Regions from separate parts of the Anaerotruncus sp. genome, predicted to be linked through region 1. Evidence: predicted binding sites of a transcription regulator. Region 1 holds the regulator's gene; the other holds the start of a gene.

Region 1 (4,949 bases):
CCACCCTGTTCAACGCGATCACCAACGCGGGCGCGCAGTCCGCGAACTATCCCTTCTGCACCATCGAGCCGAACGTCGGCATGGTCGCCGTGCCGGACGAGCGCCTCGACGTGCTCGCCAAAATGTACGACCCGGACAAATACACCCCCGCCGTCATCGAATTCGTCGATATCGCCGGGCTGGTGCGCGGCGCGTCCAAGGGGGAGGGGCTGGGCAACAAGTTCCTTTCCCACATCCGCGAGGTGGACGCGATCGTGCATGTGGTGCGCTGCTTCGAGGACAACGAGATCATCCATGTCGACGGGGAGATCGGCCCCCGGCGGGATATCGAGACGATCAATCTCGAGCTCATCTTTTCTGACATCGACATCGTCGACCGCAAGATCGACCGCGCCCTCAAGGCCGCCAAGGGCGGCGACAAAACGCTCGCCGCGCAGGCGGACGTGCTGGGACGGCTCAAGGCCCACCTCGAGGAGGGGAAATCCGCCCGCAGCTTCGTGTGCGACGCAGAGGAGCGCGCCGCGCTCGAGGACATGCCGCTGCTCTCCGACAAGCCGGTCATCTACGCCGCCAACATGAGCGAGGCGGATTTTACCGGCGGCATCGAACAGAACCGCTTTTACCATGAGGTGGAGGAGATCGCGGCGGCGGAGCACGCCGAGGTGCTGCCCATCTGCGCCCGGATCGAGGAGGAGATCGCCGACATGTCCGCCGAGGACAAGCTGCTCTTCCTCGAGGAGATGGGGCTGCATGAGTCGGGCCTCGACCGCCTCATCAAAAAGAGCTACGCCCTGCTCGGGCTGATCTCCTACCTCACCGCCGGCAAGCAGGAGGTGCGCGCGTGGACGATCACGCGCGGCACCAAGGCCCCGCAGGCCGCCGGGAAGATCCATTCCGATTTTGAAAAGGGCTTCATCCGCGCCGAAGTCGTCGCGTACGACGACCTCATCGCCTGCGGCTCGATGGCCGCCGCCAAGGAGAAGGGCCTTGTCCGCTCGGAGGGCAAGGAATACGTCATGCAGGACGGCGACGTCGTCCTCTTCCGCTTCAACGTCTGATGAGGCGGGCGCTGGTCCTGTGCGGCGCGCTCGCGCTCGCCGCGCTGCTCTTTTTGTTCCTGCGGCCGCACCCGGAGCGCGCCGCCTTCCTGCCCGAGGCGCAGAACGACTTCGTCCTGGGCGCGGTCGGCCTACCCGGCGGCGCGCCCGCCCCGGAAAGCGCATCCCCCGTCGACGGGGTCCCCTCCCGGGCGGAAGTGGTCCCCGCGGAATCCTCCGCGGCTTCCGAGGCCGGGTCCGCCGAGGCCGAATCCGGCGAACCGGAAAATACCGCCCCGCTTCCCGAAGCCGCCGCGCTCCCCGCCGGGGAACGCAGCGTGGACGCCCGTCCCGAGCGGGAGAGCTACCCCGTTGGGACCGGCGAGATCGCGCTCGTCGTCACCAACCGGACGGAAAACGACCTCATCTACACCCACTGGTTCGACTTCCGGCGGGTGGAGGGGGACGCCGTCGTGCCGCTCACCCCGCGCGCGGGGCTGATGGCAAACCCCGACGACGTGAACGCCGAACGGGTGCTGCACGGGGGCGAGACCGTCACGATTACGCTGCCCATCGACCTCTTCGACGAGCCGCTGCCGCCGGGCACCTACCGCGCGGCGCAGCTGAGCTGCTTCGCGGATACCGGCGGGCAGGCGCTCGCCTGCTCGGAGATCACCGCGGACTTCGTTATCGCGGAAAGCTGAAGAGCAGGCCGGGGCGCCGCCCCGCCGCCTTTTGAAAAAGGCGGGCGAAAATCTTCGCTTTTGGCTTTCTCACGGCGCCCCCCTTTGCGGGGGACGCGGCCGGCCTGCGCCAAACGTTCTTTGCCCCCTTTCTTGAAAGAAAGGGGACCGACGGCTTCCGGAGGAAGCCGGACAAAAGAAGGCCCCCGCCGCAAGGCGGGGGCCTTCTTATTTTCGCCTCCCCGTCATTCATCCTCGGGGTAGGCGGCGTTGATTTGGTAGCAGAGGGTCATGAGGCTGTCGCCCAGGTGGACGTTCTCGACGACCGCACCCTCAAAGTCGAGGGAGAGGTCGTAATGGGAGAAGTTCCAGAAGCAGTTGACGCCGAGCTTCATGAGCCGCTGGGCGGTCTCGAAAGCGACCTCCTTGGGGATACAGAGGATGGCGGCCCGCGGGGACTGCTCCTTGCAGAACGCCTCGAGCCCCGCCATGTCCTGCACGGTCAGGCTGCTCACCTTCTGGCCGATCACGCGGGGGCTGTCGTCAAAGATCCCGACGAGCTTGAAGCCGCTGCTCTCGAAATCCATGTGGCGCGCGATCGTGCGGCCGAGGTTGCCCGCGCCGATGAGAACCATGGGGGTATGCTTGTTGAGCCCCATGATGTTGCCGATCTCCTTGTGGAGCGCGGCCACGTTGTAGCCGTAGCCCTGCTGCCCGAAGCCGCCGAAGCAGTTGAGGTCCTGGCGGATCTGGGACGCGGTCAACTGCATCAGGGAGGCCAGCTCGCGCGAGGAGATGCGGGTGACGTCGCGGCTGAGCAGGTCGCCGAGGAACCGGTAGTACCTGGGCAGCCGCTTGATAACGGATAGGGAAACACCCTCGTGTTTCGGCATATGCAAAACCTCTCGATCCAGAATTCCCGGTTACAGCCGTGCGATGGTGTCCATCACATAGTTGCCGAATTCCTCGCAGGTGCAGCCGGTGTCGCGGCCGGTGACCGCGAGCTTCTTTTCCTCGTACATACAGATGTCCAGCGCCCGTTCGAGCTTATCCGCCTCGGCCTGATAGCCGATGTGGCTCAGGAGCAGCACCGCCGCCCGCAGCATCGAGCAGGGGTCGGCGTATTTGCCGCGGCCCTCGGCGATCATGCGCGGGGCGGAGCCGTGGATCGCCTCGAACATCGCGTAGCGCTTGCCGAGGTTCGCGCTGCCCGCGGTGCCGACGCCGCCCTGGAATTCGGCGGCCTCGTCGGTGATGATGTCGCCGTAGAGATTGGGCAGCACGAACACCTGGAAGTCGCGGCGGCGCTTGGGGTCGATCAGCTTGGCGGTGGTGATGTCGATGTACCAGTCGTCGGTCGTGATGCCGGGGTACTCCTCGCCGATCTTCTGGCAGAGCTTCAGGAACTTGCCGTCGGTCGTCTTGACGACGTTCGCCTTGGTGATGATCGACACGCGGCTCTTGTGGTTCTTTTTCGCGTAGTCGTAGGCGAGCCGCGCGATCCGCTCGGTGCCCTCGGTGGTGGTCACGACGAAGTCGAACGCCACGTCCTCGTCCACGTTGAGGCCGCAGGAGCCGATCGCGTAGGCGCCCTCGGTGTTCTCCCGGAAGAAGGTCCAGTCGATCCCCTCGCTCGGCACCTTGACGGGGCGCACGTTGGCGAACAGGTCGAGCTCCTTGCGCATCGCGACGTTGGCGCTCTCGACGTTGGGCCACGGGTCGCCCGCGCGCGGGGTCGTCGTGGGGCCCTTGAGGATGACGTGGCATTTTTTGAGCTCGGCGAGCACGTCGTCGGGGATCGCCTTGCCCTGCGCCGCGCGGTTCTCGATCGTCAGCCCGTCGATCGTGCGGAACTCCACCTTGCCCGCCCCGACCTCGTCCGCCAGCAGGTGCCGGAGCACCCGCGCGGCCTCGTTCGTGATGATGGGGCCGATGCCGTCGCCCCCGCACACGCCGATGACGATGGTGTCGAGCTTCCCGTAGTCGGTAAACTCCTTCTGCGCCTTGATGCGCTCGTTGCGCGCGAGCTGCGCTTCCACGAGCGCCGCGAACTTTTCAGCGGCGGCTTTGACTTTCTGGTCCAATCGCGTTTCCTCCCATATTTTCATTTCCCCCGCGCGCTCTCACGCCGGACGGTCTGTCTATATATGATAATTTTATAACAGACTTACCCCATTGTCAATGAACGATGGAAAGAAATCCGGCCGCCGCCCCCGCTTTTACGAGGGGAACAGCCCCGCCTCGCTGCACATCTCGGCCTGGGCGCGCAGCGTGCGCTTGGCGGCCGCGAGCCTGCGGCTCACGGTGGAGGGGTGCACCCCGAGCTCCAGGGCGATCGCCGGGATGTTGCGCCCCCCGAAAAAATAGAGCGCGACGACCTGCCGCTGCTTGGGCGGCAGGTGGCGCACGGCGCTGCGCAGGAACCGCGCGTACCGTGCGCGCGCGGGTGCGTTGTCGGCGCACTGCGGCGCGGCGATCCGCTCGAAATCCTGGAGGGAAAAGGTGCTTTCACATACGTCAAACATGTGCCCCGCCCCCCTCAGTCATAATAGTGGCGCAGGTAGTCCATGACCACGCGCAGGTCGTACAGTTCGGCGTAGAGCGCGTCGATCCGCCGCTGCGCGGCGAACGCCTCCTCGCCGCGCGCCGTCTGCGCGAACACCCTCAGCTCCCGCAGGCGCTCCTGCAGGCGGTCGGCCGCCGTCCGGTACTCCTCCGACAAAGCGGTTAAATCCATTCAATTCCTCCTTGTGATTTTACAAATCGTGTGATTTTTGCTTCTTATCTTAAGAGTGCCACACGGAATGTGTATTCACAAGAAAATTTCGCACAATTTGCAAGATTTTGTTGACGAAATACACAAAATGTGTTATTATCAGGACAGTGAGGTGACCGGAATGCTGGCTAACAGGCTGCGGGCCCTGCGCAGGGCCAAGGGGCTGACCCAACAGGAACTGGCGGGCGCGCTGGAAATTTCCGCGAGCGCGGTGGGCATGTACGAGCAGGGACGGCGGGAGCCGGACAACGAGACGCTGACCAAATTCTGCCGGTTCTTCGGCGTGCCGAGCGACTACCTGCTGCTCGACGGGGCGGAAAGCCCCGCCGGACCGCCCGAGCTCGGGGAGTTCCTCGAGGATTTCCGGCGCAGGCTGCTGGCGCAGGAGGGCCTGATGTTCAACGGCGTGCCCCTCACCGAGGAGGAGATCACCCAGGTCGTCAGCGCGATCGA
Region 2 (13,983 bases), on a different contig from region 1:
ATGCGTGCCAAAAACTTCCGGGAGGGCGGCGCGCGGAATTTGACATACTAAGGAAAACAAAAATTCTGCCGGCCGACAGAGGCCGCAAGGAGGAAGAAGTATGAAACGATTGACCGCATGGACGCTCTGCGCCCTGCTCTTGACGGGCCTGTTGGCGGGCTGCCGGACGGCGGGACAGGACGGGGGCGAAAGCCGGGGCAGCCAGCCGTCCGCCTCGCTCGAGCCGAACACCGCCTCCCGGGAGAGCGCCCCGCAGGCGGACGTGCTGAAGACGGGGCTCGCGGTGATCACCTCGGCCGCCGACTCCACGTCCGCGGCCGGCGAAGAGGGGCTGGCGGATATCGGCTCGACGGCGGTCGCCCTGCTGGTGGACGACGACGGACGGATTGCGGCCTGCGCGATCGACGCGGTGCAGAGCAGGATTCCCTTTACGGCGGACGGCGCGCTCGCGCTCAACGCGGGCACGGTGTTCCCCTCCAAGCGGGAGCTCGGGAAGGACTACGGGCTCGCGGAGGCGTCGGGCATCGGCAGGGAGTGGTATGAGCAGACGGCGGCGTTTGCCTCCTATGTCACCGGCAAGACGGTCGCGGAGGTAAAGGGCATGGCGCTTGACGAGCGTACCGCCCCCACGGAGGCGGAGCTCTCCTCCTCGGTGACGATCGCGGTGGGCGGCTTTATCGACGGCATCGAGAAGGCGGCGCGGAACGCGCAGGCGCTCGGCGCGCGCGAGGGGGATTCCCTCGGGCTCGGGATCGCCACCAACATGCGGAACTCCAAGGGCGCGGGGGAATCGGAGGGGACCGCGCAGGCGGATTCCACCTACGCAGCCGTTTCCTTCGCACCGGACGGCACGATCACGAGCTGCGTGCTCGACGGCTCGCAGGGCGCCGTGCGCTTTGACGGTTCGGGCGCCATCACCTCCGACCTGAACGGCCCCTTCCGCACAAAGAACGAGATGGGCGACAGCTACGGCATGCGCGAGGCGTCGGGCATCGGCAAGGAGTGGTACGAGCAGGCCGCGGCCTACGCGCGGTACGCCGCGGGCCGCACGGTCGGCGAGCTGGAGGAGCTCTCCGTCACCGAGAAGGGCGCGCCGGCGGGCGGGGAACTGGCCTCGTCCGTCACGATCTCGGTCGGCCCCTTCAACGAGGCGCTGCGCAAGGCCGCCGCCTACGCGGAGTAGGAAGAGAAACGGAAAAAAGCGAAAGCCCGGCGCAAGCCGGGCTTTTGTTTTTGCGCTTCGCGCCTGTTCCGCGCTTTCTGAAGAAAGCGCCCAAAGACTTTAATCAGGCCCGCCGCCGTCCGGCCTATCTTTTGCGGCCCATGCCCAAGGCGAACATCCGCTGAGGCCCCCCGACACTGGGCCCGCGGGTCGCCGCAGCAATGTGCATGCGCCTCACGGCAGGCGCTTTGCACTCTCTGTTCCCGCCCGTTGGGAGCGCCCGCAACCTGAATTGAGCCCTCAGCTGGTGTACCCGTGGGGAGCGGCTGTAACCTGCGGGTCATGGCAAGGTGCTCCCGGGGGATACCGCTTAAAGTTCCGTCCCGCAGGGCCGGGTCCGCGTAGCGGACTCAAGCCGGGGTCGCGGGGCGGAGCGCCCGCGACTGCGGTCCGCAGACCGCGTTTCGGAGGCCAACCGCCGAAGGCGGCTCTTAGGCCGGAGATCGGCCGTCGCGCGTAGCGCGCTCCGGGCGCAGCCCGGGCAGGCCGCCCAAGGCGGAAGTCCCTTAGGCGGACTTTTGGTTCCTTTTCGTCCGTTCGAAAAGGAACCCGTGCCGCGCGGCGGAACGCGCTCGTGATTCTTGCCGCTTGGAAAGCGGCAATTCCCGTAAAGCGCCCGCCGCCCGCGGGGCAAAAAATCCAAAACCGCCGGCGGCCGCCAGACTCTCGACAATATTGTCCGTTTGCGGTAAAATCGATGGAGATCACCGGAAAGGGGGAGACGCCCGTGGCGAAAAAGATGAGGCTTTACCTGCTGGCCGAGGGCTACGTGCAGGGGGTGGGCTTCCGCTACTATGTCAGCTATACGGCGCGGGGGCTGGGGCTCACCGGTTGGGTGCGCAACCGGGAGGACGGCGCGGTGGACATGGAGGTGCAGGGCGCGCCCGACGCGGTGGAGGCGTTTACGGCGGCGGTGCGGCGCGGCAGCCACTACAGCGAGGTGCAAAACCTGACGGTGCAAAAGCTCGATCCGATCGAGGAGTACGGCTTCCGCACGCTGAATTAGGAGGGGAAGGGATGACGCGGACGGCGGGCGGCGTGGAATACGAGCTGACCCGGAAGGCGGTCAAAAACCTCAATCTGCGGGTGCGCGCCGACGGGACGGTGCATGTTTCCGCGCCCCGGCGCACGCCGCTTTCCGAGGTGGACGGGTTTGTCGCGGGCCGCGCGGCGTGGATCGCGTGGGCGCGGGAACGCCTGGCGGCGCATGCGGGGGAGGCCGAGGCGGCGCGGGAGGCGTACACCGACGCGGAATGTCTCGAGGCGTTCACGGAGGTGAGCGACCGGATCTATCCGCTCTTCGCGCGCCTGCTGCCGGAAAAGCCCGAGCTGCGGGTGCGGTGGATGAAGAGCCGCTGGGGGGTGTGCTGCCCGGCGAAGAACCGCATCACCCTCAACAAGCAGCTGATGGGAAAGCCGCGCGCGGCGGTGGAATACGTGGTGCTGCACGAATACGTGCACTTCCTGCACCCCGACCACCAGGCGGGGTTCCACGCGGAGATGGCAAAATGGATGCCCGACTACAGGGAACGGCGCAAACTGCTGAAAACGTGAGGATTTGGATGAAATGACAAAAAGAGCGGAGGATTTTACATATTGTTAAAGAATTAACACATTGAAAAAGAAACCGAAATGTAGTATCCTTATAGAAAGAAAACGGATGGGGCCGTCGCGCGGGAAAAGGGGAACGAAACCGCGGCCCCTCCGGGAAAACAAGAACCGGAGGAAACGACATGGAAATTTACGTCTGCATCGGAAGCTCGTGCCATCTCAAAGGCTCTTACAACATCATCAACGCGTTCAAGGAGCTGATCGCGGAATACAAGCTGGAGGACCAGGTGAGCCTGAACGCGTCCTTCTGCCTCGGCCACTGCCAGCACGGCGTGACGATCAAGGTGAACGACGAAATCGTCACCGGGCTCAACACCGACAACGCCCGGGAAATTTTCATTGATAAGGTCGTGAAGGAGCTGCAGCCGCAATGACCGACGTACTGAGCCTCAAGAAGGCCAACTGTAAAAACTGCCACAAGTGCATCCGCTCCTGCCCGGTCAAATCGATCCGTTTCGCCGACAACCAGGCGAAGATCATCCCGGAGGAGTGCATCCTGTGCGGGCGGTGCGTCGTCGTCTGCCCGCAGAACGCGAAGCGCGTGCGCAGCGACCTGACCGAGGTGATCGGGGCGGTGGGCTCCGGCAAGCGGGTCATCGCGACGCTCGCCCCCTCGTTTATCAGCGAGTTCCCCGTCTCGGGGATCGGGGAGATGGAGGGATACCTCAAAAAGCTCGGGCTGTTCGCCGCGCGGGAGACCGCCGAGGGCGCCTATATCGTCAAGAGCGAATATGAAAACCTCATCCGCGATCACAAACAGGAGGTCATCATCTCCTCCTGCTGCCACACGGTCGTCACGCTCATCCAGAAGTATTTCCCGGCGGTCATCCCCTGCATCGCGCCGGTGATCTCCCCGATGATGGCCAGCGCGAAGCTCATCAAGGAGGAATACCCCGACGCCTACGTCGTCTTCATCGGCCCCTGCATCTCCAAAAAGGACGAGATGCAGAAGGTCCCCGGCTACATAGACTGCGTGCTCACCTTCGACGAGCTCGTGCAGTGGTTCCAGATGCGGCATATCGAGGTCGCGCCCGCCCCGGTGGCGGAGAGCGAGGGACGCGCCTCCCGCTTCTTCCCGCGCACGGGCGGCATCATCGAGTGCATGCACACGCGCGGCACCGGCTACAAGTACCTCGCGGTCGACGGGGTGGAAAACTGCGTGCGCGCGATCGAGGCGATCGAGCGCGGCGGCCTCAAGGGGTACTTCGTCGAGATGAGCGCCTGCGAGGGCAGCTGCATCAACGGGCCCGCGGCGCGCGCCTACCAGGAGAACCTGCTCGACAGCCGGGTGCGGGTGGACGAGTTCGCCCAGCCGGACGAGGACAAAAAGCCCGACTTCGACATCGCCTGCGATTTCGGCCTCGCGCGCCACATCCCCAACGAGTTCGTGCACGAGCCCGACCCGCCCGCGGCGGCGATCACCGACATCCTCGCGCGCATGGGCAAAACCAAGCCGGAGGACGAGCTCAACTGCGGCTCCTGCGGCTACCCGACCTGCCGCGACAAGGCCAAGGCGGTCTACAACGGCAAGGCGGACATCACGATGTGCCTGCCCTACCTGCTGGAGAACGCGGAGAGCTTCTCGAACAACGTGTTCGCGGTGTCTCCCAACGCGATCCTGGTGCTCGACGACCGGCTGACCGTCCAGCGGATGAACATGTCCGCCTGCCACCTTTTCAACATCCCCAAGTCGAAGGACGCGATCGGCAGGGACGTGATCGACCTGATCGACCCGACCGATTTCCAGGATGTGCTTGAGACGGGCAACGATGTGATCGACAAGAAGATGTACCTGGCGGACCTCGACAAGCACGTCGAGCTGACGGTGGTGCGCGACGCGGACCACCACTGCCTGTTCGGCATCTTCAAGGACATCACGGCGGAGCAGGCGCGCAGGGAGAAGTACATCGAGCGCCGCGCCCAGACGATCGACATCACCGACAAGGTGATCGAAAAGCAGATGCGCATCGTCCAGGACATCGCGTCGCTGCTGGGCGAAACGACCGCCGAGACGAAGATCGCGCTGACCAAGATCAAGAACACCGTGCTCTCGGAGGACGAGTAGCCATGGAAAAACTGTTTATGGAGAACGGCTATATCAGCCTCAACAAGTACGGCGAGCAGCTGTGCGGCGACCGCGTCGAGGTGAAGAACAACCCGAGCGGCGACTTCACGATGGTGCTGGCCGACGGGCTGGGCAGCGGCGTCAAGGCGAACATCCTCTCGACCCTCACCTCCAAGATCATCGCGACGATGATGGACAGCGACATGACTGTGGAGGACTGCGTGACGACGATCGCGCAGACGCTGCCCGTCTGCTCGGTGCGCCAGGTGGCCTACGCGACCTTCACGGTGATCAAGGTGCACGGGGACGAGGTCTCCCTCATCCAGTACGACAACCCCGACGTGATCATGCTGCGGGACGGCAGAAGCGTCGACTACGAGCGGACCGAGAAGACGATCGCGGGCAAGAAGATCTACGAATCCCGCTTCCCCGCGCGCCTGGGGGACGTGTTCGTCGCGATGAGCGACGGCGTCATCCACGCGGGGGTGGGCCAGTCGCTCAACTTCGGCTGGGAGCGGCCGAACGTCGTCGAATACCTCGAGGCCCACTACAACGCGGCCATGTCGGCCAAGGCGGTGGCGGGGCTCGTGAGCGACGCCTGCCGCGATCTCTACATGGGAAAGCCGGGCGACGACACGACGGTGGCCGCGCTGCGCATCCGCGAGCGCCAGCTCGTCAACCTGATGATCGGCCCGCCGGTCAACCCGGAGGACGACGAAAAGATCATGCGGCTCTTCTTCGGGCAGGGGGGCAAGACGATCGTCTGCGGGGGCACGACCTCCACGATCGTGGCCAAATACCTGCACACTTCCGTCAGGACCTGCCTCGACTACCTCGACCCCGAGATCCCGCCGATCGGCTTTATCGAGGGCGTGGACCTGTGCACCGAGGGGGTGCTCACGATGAAGCACGTCGTCGAGCTCGCGCGGCGGTATTCGTCGGGCACCGACACCTACAGCGAATGGATTGGCAAGAAGGACGGCGCCTCGCTGATCGCGCAGATGCTCTTTGAGAGCGCGACCGACGTGAACCTCTTCGTGGGGCGGGCGATGAACCCGGCCCACCAGAACCCGGATATGCCGATCGATCTTTCGATCAAGCTGCGGCTGATCGAAGACCTCGCCAAATACCTCGAGCTGATGGGCAAGACGGTAAAGGTGAGCTACTACTAGATGACCAAACCCGCGGCCAGCCGCGTCAATGGAGGGTAACAGATGCAAATTACCGAACGCAATTTCGACACCAACGTCCAGATGCTGAAATACAAGGTCCTCAAGGGGGTCGTCGAGCACTTCGACCAGGGGACGCTCGAGAGCGCCTACCGGGACATCCCGATGGACATCGCCCCCGGCCCCAAGCCGACGACGCGCTGCTGCGTCTACAAGGAGCGCGCGATCATCACCGAGCGGGTCCGCATGGCGATGGGCGGCGACAAGGAGAACGCTAACGTCATCGAGGTGCTGCGCATCGCCTGCGACGAGTGCACGGTCAACCGCTACCACGTGGGCTCGGCCTGCCGCGGGTGCATCGCGCACCGCTGCGAGCACGCCTGCCCGACGGGCGCGATCGAGGTGCGCGACGGCAAGGCGCGCATCAACCAGGAGAAGTGCATTGAGTGCGGCAAGTGCGCGACCGCCTGCCCCTACACCGCGATCATGAAGTACACCCGCCCGTGCGAGAACGCCTGCAAAATCGGCGCGATCAGCATGCACCGGGACAACTCCGCGAAGATCGACAACGACAAGTGCATCTCCTGCGGCGCCTGCGTCTACCAGTGTCCGTTCGGCGCGATCGTCGACAAGTCGTTTCTGCTCGACGCGCTGACGATCATGCGGGAGAGCGAGAACAACACGAAATACAAGGTCTACGCGGTCGTGGCGCCGTCGATTTCCTCCCAGTTCAGCTACGCCAAGACCGGGCAGGTCGTGACGGGGCTTCGGAAGATCGGCTTCCACAGCGTCATCGAGGCGGCGCTCGGCGCGGACATGGTGGCCTACGCGGAGGCCGCGGAGCTCGTTGAGAAGGGCTTTTTGACCAGCTCCTGCTGTCCGGCGTTCGTCGCCTACATCAAGAGCGCCTTCCCGGGGCTTGTGGACAAGATCTCCCACAACCCCTCCCCGATGGAGGCGGTCGCGCGGTTCATCAAGCGGACCGACCCCACCGCGAAGTGCGTCTTCGTCGGCCCCTGCACCGCCAAGAAGATGGAGTTCCAGCAGGAGCATATCACCGGCATCGACTGCGTCATCACCTTTGAGGAGCTCCAGGCCCTCTTCGACGCGCGCGAGGTGAACGTCGAGAACCTCGAGGAGAGCCTGCTCGACAACGCCTCCTACTACGGGCGCATCTTCGCGCGCAGCGGCGGCCTCTCCGACGCGGTGGCCGAGGCGCTCAAGGAGCACGGCATCCCGGAGGACCAGTTCAAGGCGAACCCGATCGCCTGCGACGGCATCGAGGAGTGCAGGATCGCGCTGCTCAAGGCGAACAAAAACCTGCTGCCCAACAACTTCATCGAGGGCATGGCCTGCGTGGGCGGCTGCATCGGCGGCGCGGCCTGCGTGACCCACGGCCCCAAGGACAAGACCGAGGTCAACAAGTACGGCCAGCTCGCCAAGGAAAAAACGATCCTCGACGCCATCGCCGTTACACAAATTGCCAAATAATCCGCCCCGAAATGCAGGACTTTGCAAAAAGTCCTGCATTTTTTCTGCCATTTTATCCGAACGCGCTTGATTTTCCGGCGGAATTCCGCTATGATAGAAAGCTGAAAGAGGATCACCTTGCGTTTTGCAGGATGCAGAAGGAAAGGATCGGATATGGGCCAGGATTTATTGGCGCTCATCGGCAAAATGACCCCGCAGTTTTCCAAGGGGCAGCGGCTGATCGCCAACTACATGATCAACCATTTTGACAAGGCGGCGTTCATGACCGCCAGCAAGCTGGGCAGCACGGTGGGGGTGAGCGAATCGACCGTTGTGCGCTTCGCGTCGGAGGTGGGCTTCGCGGGCTACCCCGAGCTGCAGAGGGCGCTCCAGGAGCTCATCCGCAACAAGCTGACCACCGTGCAGCGGATGGACGTGACGAGCGACCAGCTCGAAAACGCCGACGTGCTCGCCAAGGTGCTCGGCAAGGACATCGAAAAGATCCGCCGCACCCTCGAGGAGACGAGCCGCGCCGATTTTGAGTCGGCGGTCGGCTGTATCTGCGCGGCGAAGAGCATCTATATCATCGGCGTGCGCTCCTCGTCGGCGCTCGCGCAGTTTTTGAGCTTCTACTTCAACCACATCTTCCCGAACGTCCGCCTCATCAACACCACCTCCCGCAGCGAGATGTTCGAGCAGATCATGCGCATCGGGCCGGAGGACGTGTTCATCGGCATCAGCTTCCCGCGCTACTCCAAGCGGACGGTGCAGGCCTCCCACTTCGCCGCCCGGAGCGGCGCGAAGGTCATCGCGCTCACCGACTCGAACCAGTCTCCGCTGGCCGAGAACGCCGACTATGTGCTGATGGCGCGCAGCGACATGGTCTCCTTCATCGACTCGCTCGTCGCGCCCCTCTCCCTCATCAACGCCCTGATCGTGGCGGTGGGCATGAAAAAGCACGACGAGATCGCCCGCACCTACGACCGCCTCGAACAGATCTGGGACGAATACGAGGTCTACGAAAAGCGCGGGGAGGAAGCCGGTGTCTGACCTTGTCGTGATCGGCGGGGGAGCCGCCGGGCTGTTCGCGGCGGGCTTCGCCGCGAAGGGCGGCGCGTCGGTCACGGTGCTCGAGCGGGGGACGCGCCCCGCCCGCAAGCTGCTGATCACCGGCAAGGGCCGCTGCAACGTCACCAACAACTGCTCGCCCGAGGACTTTTTGCGGAATGTGCGCACCAATCCGCGCTTCCTCTACGGCGCGGCCAGCGCCTTTTCCCCGGCGGACGCGATGGCGTTCTTCGAGTCGCTCGGCGTGCCGCTCAAGACCGAGCGGGGAGGCCGGGTGTTCCCGGTGTCCGACCGGGCGGCCGACGTGGCGGACGCGCTCGTCCGCTTTGCGAAGGCGTCCGGCGCGCGGCTGGTAACATCCGCGCGCGTGACTGACATCCTGGCGGAGGACGGAGGCGTACGGGGCGTGCGGCTGGAGGACGGCCGCGAGCTTTCCGCGGACGCGGTGCTCGTCGCCACCGGCGGGTGCAGCTATCCCGCGACCGGCTCGACGGGGGACGGCTGGCGGCTGGCAAAGGCGCTCGGCCATACGGTCGTCCCGGCGCGGGCCTCCCTCGTGCCGGTGCGCGCGAAGGAGCCGTGGTGCGCCGAGCTGATGGGGCTTTCCCTCAAAAACGTGACCCTCACCCTGCGGGACGCGCGGGGAAAGGCGGTCTTCTCCGAGCTGGGGGAGATGCTCTTCACCCATTTCGGCGTGTCGGGGCCGCTGGTCCTCTCCGCCTCCTCCTACCTGGCGGGGGACCCGGGGGGCTTCCGGATGGAGATCGACCTCAAGCCGGGGCTCGACGACCGGCAGCTCGACGCGCGGCTGCTGCGGGACTTTTCCGCGGCGAAAAACCGCGACTTTGCAAACGCCCTCGACCAGCTCCTGCCCAAAAAGCTCATCCCGGTCGCGGTGCGCCTGAGCGGGATTCCGCCCGACCGCAAGGTGAACGCGGTCACGCGGGAGGAGCGGCGGGCGTTCGCCGCGCTTTTAAAGGCGCTGCCGGTCACGCCGGCGGGGCTGCTGCCCGTCGAGGCGGGGGTGGTCACGGCGGGCGGCGTGGCGGTCCGGGAGATCGACCCGCGCACGATGGAGTCCAAGCTCGTGAAGGGGCTCTATTTCGCGGGGGAAGTGATCGACGTGGACGCGCTGACTGGGGGCTACAACCTCCAGATTGCCTGGTCGACGGCCCTCCTGGCCGCGAAGGGCGTCAATCGGAACGGATAAAAGGAGAGAAACGGATGATTTCGATAGCGATAGACGGACCCGCGGGCGCGGGCAAGAGCACGATCGCCCGCGCGATCGCGAAGGAGCTCGGCTATATCTATGTGGACACGGGCGCGCTCTACCGCGCGATCGGCCTCTACGCCAACGCCAACGGTGTGGCGACGGACGACCCGGCGGGGGTCGAGCGGCTGCTCGGCGGCATCAAGGTGGAGCTGCGCTATAAGAACGGGGAGCAGCGGGTGTTCCTCAACGGCTACGACGTGTCGGAGGAGATCCGCCGCCCGGAGGTCTCGATGGCCGCGAGCAATGTGAGCGCCATCCCGGCGGTGCGGCAGTTCCTCTTCGCGCTCCAGCAGAATATGGCGGTCGAGCACGACGTGGTCATGGACGGCCGCGACATCGGCACGATCGTGCTGCCCGGCGCGCAGGTGAAAATCTTCCTGACGGCGTCGCCCGAGGAGCGGGCGCGCCGCCGGTACGACGAATTGAAGGCCAAGGGGCACGACGTCGACTACGACGCGCTGCTCGAGGAGGTCAGGCAGCGCGACTACAACGACTCGCACCGGGCGATCGCGCAGCTTAAGCAGGCGGACGACGCCCTGCTCGTCGACACGACGGGCAACACCCTCGAGCAGTCGGTCCAGGCGCTCACCAAGCTGGTGAAGGAGAGGCTGCGCGATGTTTTATAAGGTCGTAAGGGCGCTGTGCGCCGTCTTCCTGCGGCTGGCCTTCCGGTTCCGGGTGGTCGGCCTCGAAAACGTCCCCGACGGCGGGGGATTCATCCTCGCGGCCAACCACCGCTCCAACTGGGACCCGGTGCTGGCGGGGATCCCGGTCAAGCGTCACAAGGTCTGCTACATGGCCAAGGCGGAGCTCTTCCAGAAGAACGCGCTTTTCGCCAGGATCATCACCGCGCTGGGCGCCTTCCCGATCGAGCGCGGCAAGGGGGACACCGGCGCGATCGACTGGGCGGACCGCATCATCACCGGGGGCGGCGTGCTGGGGATGTTCCCCGAGGGCACCCGCTCGAAGACGGGAACGCCCGGCCGCCCCAAGTCGGGGGTCGCGATGATCGCGCAGCAGACGGGGGCGGACGTGGTGCCCTGCGCCGTCTGCTTCGGGGAGCGGATCGGCTTCCGGTCGCCGGTGACCGTCCGCTACGGAAAGCCGATTGAAAACGCGCGGTTCGGGTTCGGCGCGGAGATCGCGCCGCACGAGCTCAAGGAGGCCAGCCGCCTTGTGATGGACGAGATCGTCAGGCTGCTGGAGGACGGGATTTGAAACGGATCACGGTGGCGAAGACGGCGGGCTTCTGCTTCGGGGTCCGGCGGGCGGTGGACGCCGCCTTCGCGGAGGCCCGTTCGGGGACGCCCGCCTGCACGCTCGGGGAGCTCATCCACAACCCCCGGATCGTGGAGGAACTCGCGCGCGCGGGCGTGCGGGTGATTGAAAGCCCCGCGGAGAACACGGACGGCCGGACGGTGATCATCCGGTCGCACGGGGTGCCGCCGCAGGTCTACGAGGAGCTGGCGGCGTCGGGCGCGCGGGTGGTCGACGCGACCTGCCCCTATGTCGAGAAGCTCCACCGGCTGGCGGCGGAGCACTCGGGGGAGAGCGTCACGCTCATCGCGGGGGACCCCTCCCACCCGGAGGTGGTGGGGATCGCGGGCTACTGCGAGGGGGAGACGCACATCTTCCGTTCGGCGGAAGAGCTTGACAAAATCATTCCGATTTTGGATAATGGTGGAAACCGGCCCGTCACCCTGCTTGCACAGACGACTTTTTCGGTGCCGGAATGGGAAAAATGTGTAGAAAAACTTAAAAAAGTGTGTACAAAGCTCCGAATATTTGATACAATATGTATTGCTACTGAAAAACGACAGTCTGAGGCGCGGGAGCTGGCGGCCCAAAGCGATGCGATGATCGTGATCGGCGGCCGGAAAAGCTCCAACACCGCCAAGCTGGCGCAGCTCTGCGGGGCGTATTGCGACACCTTTCTGATCGAGTCTGCGGCGGAGTTGCATGATCTCGATCTGGGCGGTTATACTAGGATTGGCGTTACAGCGGGCGCGTCGACGCCGGCTTGCATAATTAAGGAGGTACATAAAACCATGAGTGAGATTCTTAAAGATCAGGACGAGCTTTCTTTTGAAGAGATGTTGAATGAATCCTTCAAAACAATAGATAACAGGGAGAAGGTCACAGCGACCGTCACGGGGATCGCGCCGAACGAGATTTCCGTCGACATCGGCACCAAGCACGCGGGCTACGTCCCGCTGTCCGAACTGACCGACGACCCCAACGCGAAGCCTGAGGAGCTCGTCAAGGTTGGCGACCAGATGGACCTGCTGGTCGTGCGCGTCAATGACGTCGAGGGCACCGTGATGCTCTCCAAGAAGCGCCTCGATGCAATTGCCGGTTTCGAGAAGGTCATGAACGCGGTGGACACCGAGGAGATCCTCGAGGGCACCGTCGTGGAGGTTATCAAGGGCGGCGTGCTGGCGCTGACCAACGGCGTCAAGGTCTTTATCCCTGCCTCCCAGGCCACCCTTTCCCGCAACGACAGCCTGGAGGACCTGCTCAAGAAGAAGGTCCAGTTTAAGATTCTGGAAGTCAACCGCCAGCGCAAACGCGCGGTCGGCTCGATCCGTGCGGTCCTGCGCGAGCAGCGCCGCGAGCTCGAGGAGAAGTTCTGGCAGGAGGTCGAGGTCGGCAAGCATTACACCGGCGTCGTCAAATCTCTCACCAGCTACGGCGCGTTCGTCAACCTGGGCGGCGTGGACGGCATGGTGCACATCTCCGAGCTGAGCTGGAACCGCATCAAGCATCCCTCCGAGATCGTCAGCGTGGGCGACACGGTCGAGGTCTACATCAAGGACATCGACGCGGAGAACAAGAAGATCTCCCTCGGCTACAAGAAGGCGGAGGACAATCCGTGGGTCATCATGCAGCGTGACTACGCGGTCGGCACCGTCTGCACCGTCAAGGTCGTCTCGATGACCCCGTTCGGCGCGTTCGCCCAGATCATCCCGGGCGTGGACGGGCTCATCCACATCAGCCAGATCTCCAACGAGCGGATCAACAAGCCCTCCGACGTGCTTGCGATCGGCCAGGAGGTCGAGGTGAAGATCACCGAGCTCGACAGCGAGAAGAAGCGCGTCAGCCTCTCGATCCGCGCGCTGCTCGCCGACAAGGCGCCCGCGCCGGCCGAGGAGGAAGCTCCCGCCGCCGAGGAGTCCGCCGTTGTCTACGAGGCCGGCCCGGACGGCGCGCAGGGCGAGATCCCCGAGGATTCCGCGGAATAAACAGAACCGTTTTACCGGCAGGGCGCTTCGCGTCCTGCCGGTTTTCATTTGGGAGCGGCGTTTTGGGACGGGGCCTGCCGAAGAAACCGCTTTGGAGCCGTATATTGTGTTTTTGGCAAAAAAGTGGTACAATATCTCTTGTTGTATGAATGGCAAGCATTGATGACTTTTACGGTTTTCCCGCCGCGCGGGGCCTTCCGGCCTCCGCGCCCGGTTTCCTGCGGATTTTCCGCGGGGACGGCGGGAGGTATCTGCGGAAAACGGAGGAATCTACGTGCCGATAAAACGCTGGAACGTCCGGCGCCCCGACGAGGCGGCGGCCAAGCGGCTCGCGAGCGAGCTGGGCCTGCCGCTGATTGCTGTGCGGGTGCTGGCCGGCAGAGGGTATGACACCCGGGAAAAGATCGAACGCTTCCTGTCTCCGGACGGGACGCTGACCGACCCGCTGGCGATCCGCGACATGGATAAGGCCGTGGCGCGCATCCGGCGGGCGCTTTCCGAGGGTGAGCGGATCGCCGTCTACGGCGACTACGACTGCGACGGCATCATGTCGACGGTCGTGCTCTACAGCTATCTCGAGTCCGCGGGCGCGGACGTCTGCTATTACATCCCCCAGCGCGACCGGGAGGGCTACGGCCTCAACCGGGAGGCGCTGAAGCTCATCCACGACGACGGGGTGCGCCTCGTCATCACGGTGGACAACGGCATCACGGCGATCGGTGAGGTGGAGTACGCCTCCTCGCTCGGGCTCGACGTGGTGATCACCGACCACCACAAGCCGCGCGAGGTGCTGCCCGCGGCGGCCGCGGTGGTCGACCCGCACCGCCTCGACGACGAGAGCGGGTGCGAATATCTCGCGGGCG

Evidence for each region. The regulator Rex, encoded in region 1, represses fermentation and respiration genes when NADH is low (regulators of the CRP and FNR family bind a similar motif). The targets are predictions, from matches to a motif close to ATTGTTAANNNNTTAACAAT.
Region 2: the regulator Rex is predicted to act here: its motif matches at 2,818-2,837, upstream of ACZO3G_RS03890 ((2Fe-2S) ferredoxin domain-containing protein).

What each region holds. Positions count from the first base shown of each region.
Region 1 covers NZ_DBMDHH010000019.1:120-5,068, forward strand. Annotated here, with positions in the region: gene ychF (redox-regulated ATPase YchF) at 1-1,058, shown strand, start outside; gene ACZO3G_RS07000 (hypothetical protein) at 1,058-1,741, shown strand; gene ACZO3G_RS07005 (redox-sensing transcriptional repressor Rex) at 1,966-2,613, opposite strand; gene ACZO3G_RS07010 (isocitrate/isopropylmalate family dehydrogenase) at 2,644-3,828, opposite strand; gene ACZO3G_RS07015 (sigma-70 family RNA polymerase sigma factor) at 3,940-4,245, opposite strand; gene ACZO3G_RS07020 (hypothetical protein) at 4,260-4,457, opposite strand; gene ACZO3G_RS07025 (helix-turn-helix domain-containing protein) at 4,618-4,949, shown strand, end outside.
Region 2 covers NZ_DBMDHH010000008.1:48,027-62,009, forward strand. Annotated here, with positions in the region: gene ACZO3G_RS03875 (hypothetical protein) at 101-1,183, shown strand; gene ACZO3G_RS03880 (acylphosphatase) at 1,920-2,228, shown strand; gene ACZO3G_RS03885 (M48 family metallopeptidase) at 2,240-2,776, shown strand; gene ACZO3G_RS03890 ((2Fe-2S) ferredoxin domain-containing protein) at 2,956-3,207, shown strand; gene ACZO3G_RS03895 ([Fe-Fe] hydrogenase large subunit C-terminal domain-containing protein) at 3,204-4,898, shown strand; gene ACZO3G_RS03900 (SpoIIE family protein phosphatase) at 4,901-6,070, shown strand; gene ACZO3G_RS03905 (4Fe-4S dicluster domain-containing protein) at 6,113-7,558, shown strand; gene ACZO3G_RS03910 (MurR/RpiR family transcriptional regulator) at 7,712-8,587, shown strand; gene ACZO3G_RS03915 (BaiN/RdsA family NAD(P)/FAD-dependent oxidoreductase) at 8,580-9,815, shown strand; gene cmk ((d)CMP kinase) at 9,830-10,504, shown strand; gene ACZO3G_RS03925 (lysophospholipid acyltransferase family protein) at 10,494-11,096, shown strand; gene ACZO3G_RS03930 (bifunctional 4-hydroxy-3-methylbut-2-enyl diphosphate reductase/30S ribosomal protein S1) at 11,093-13,120, shown strand; gene recJ (single-stranded-DNA-specific exonuclease RecJ) at 13,395-13,983, shown strand, end outside.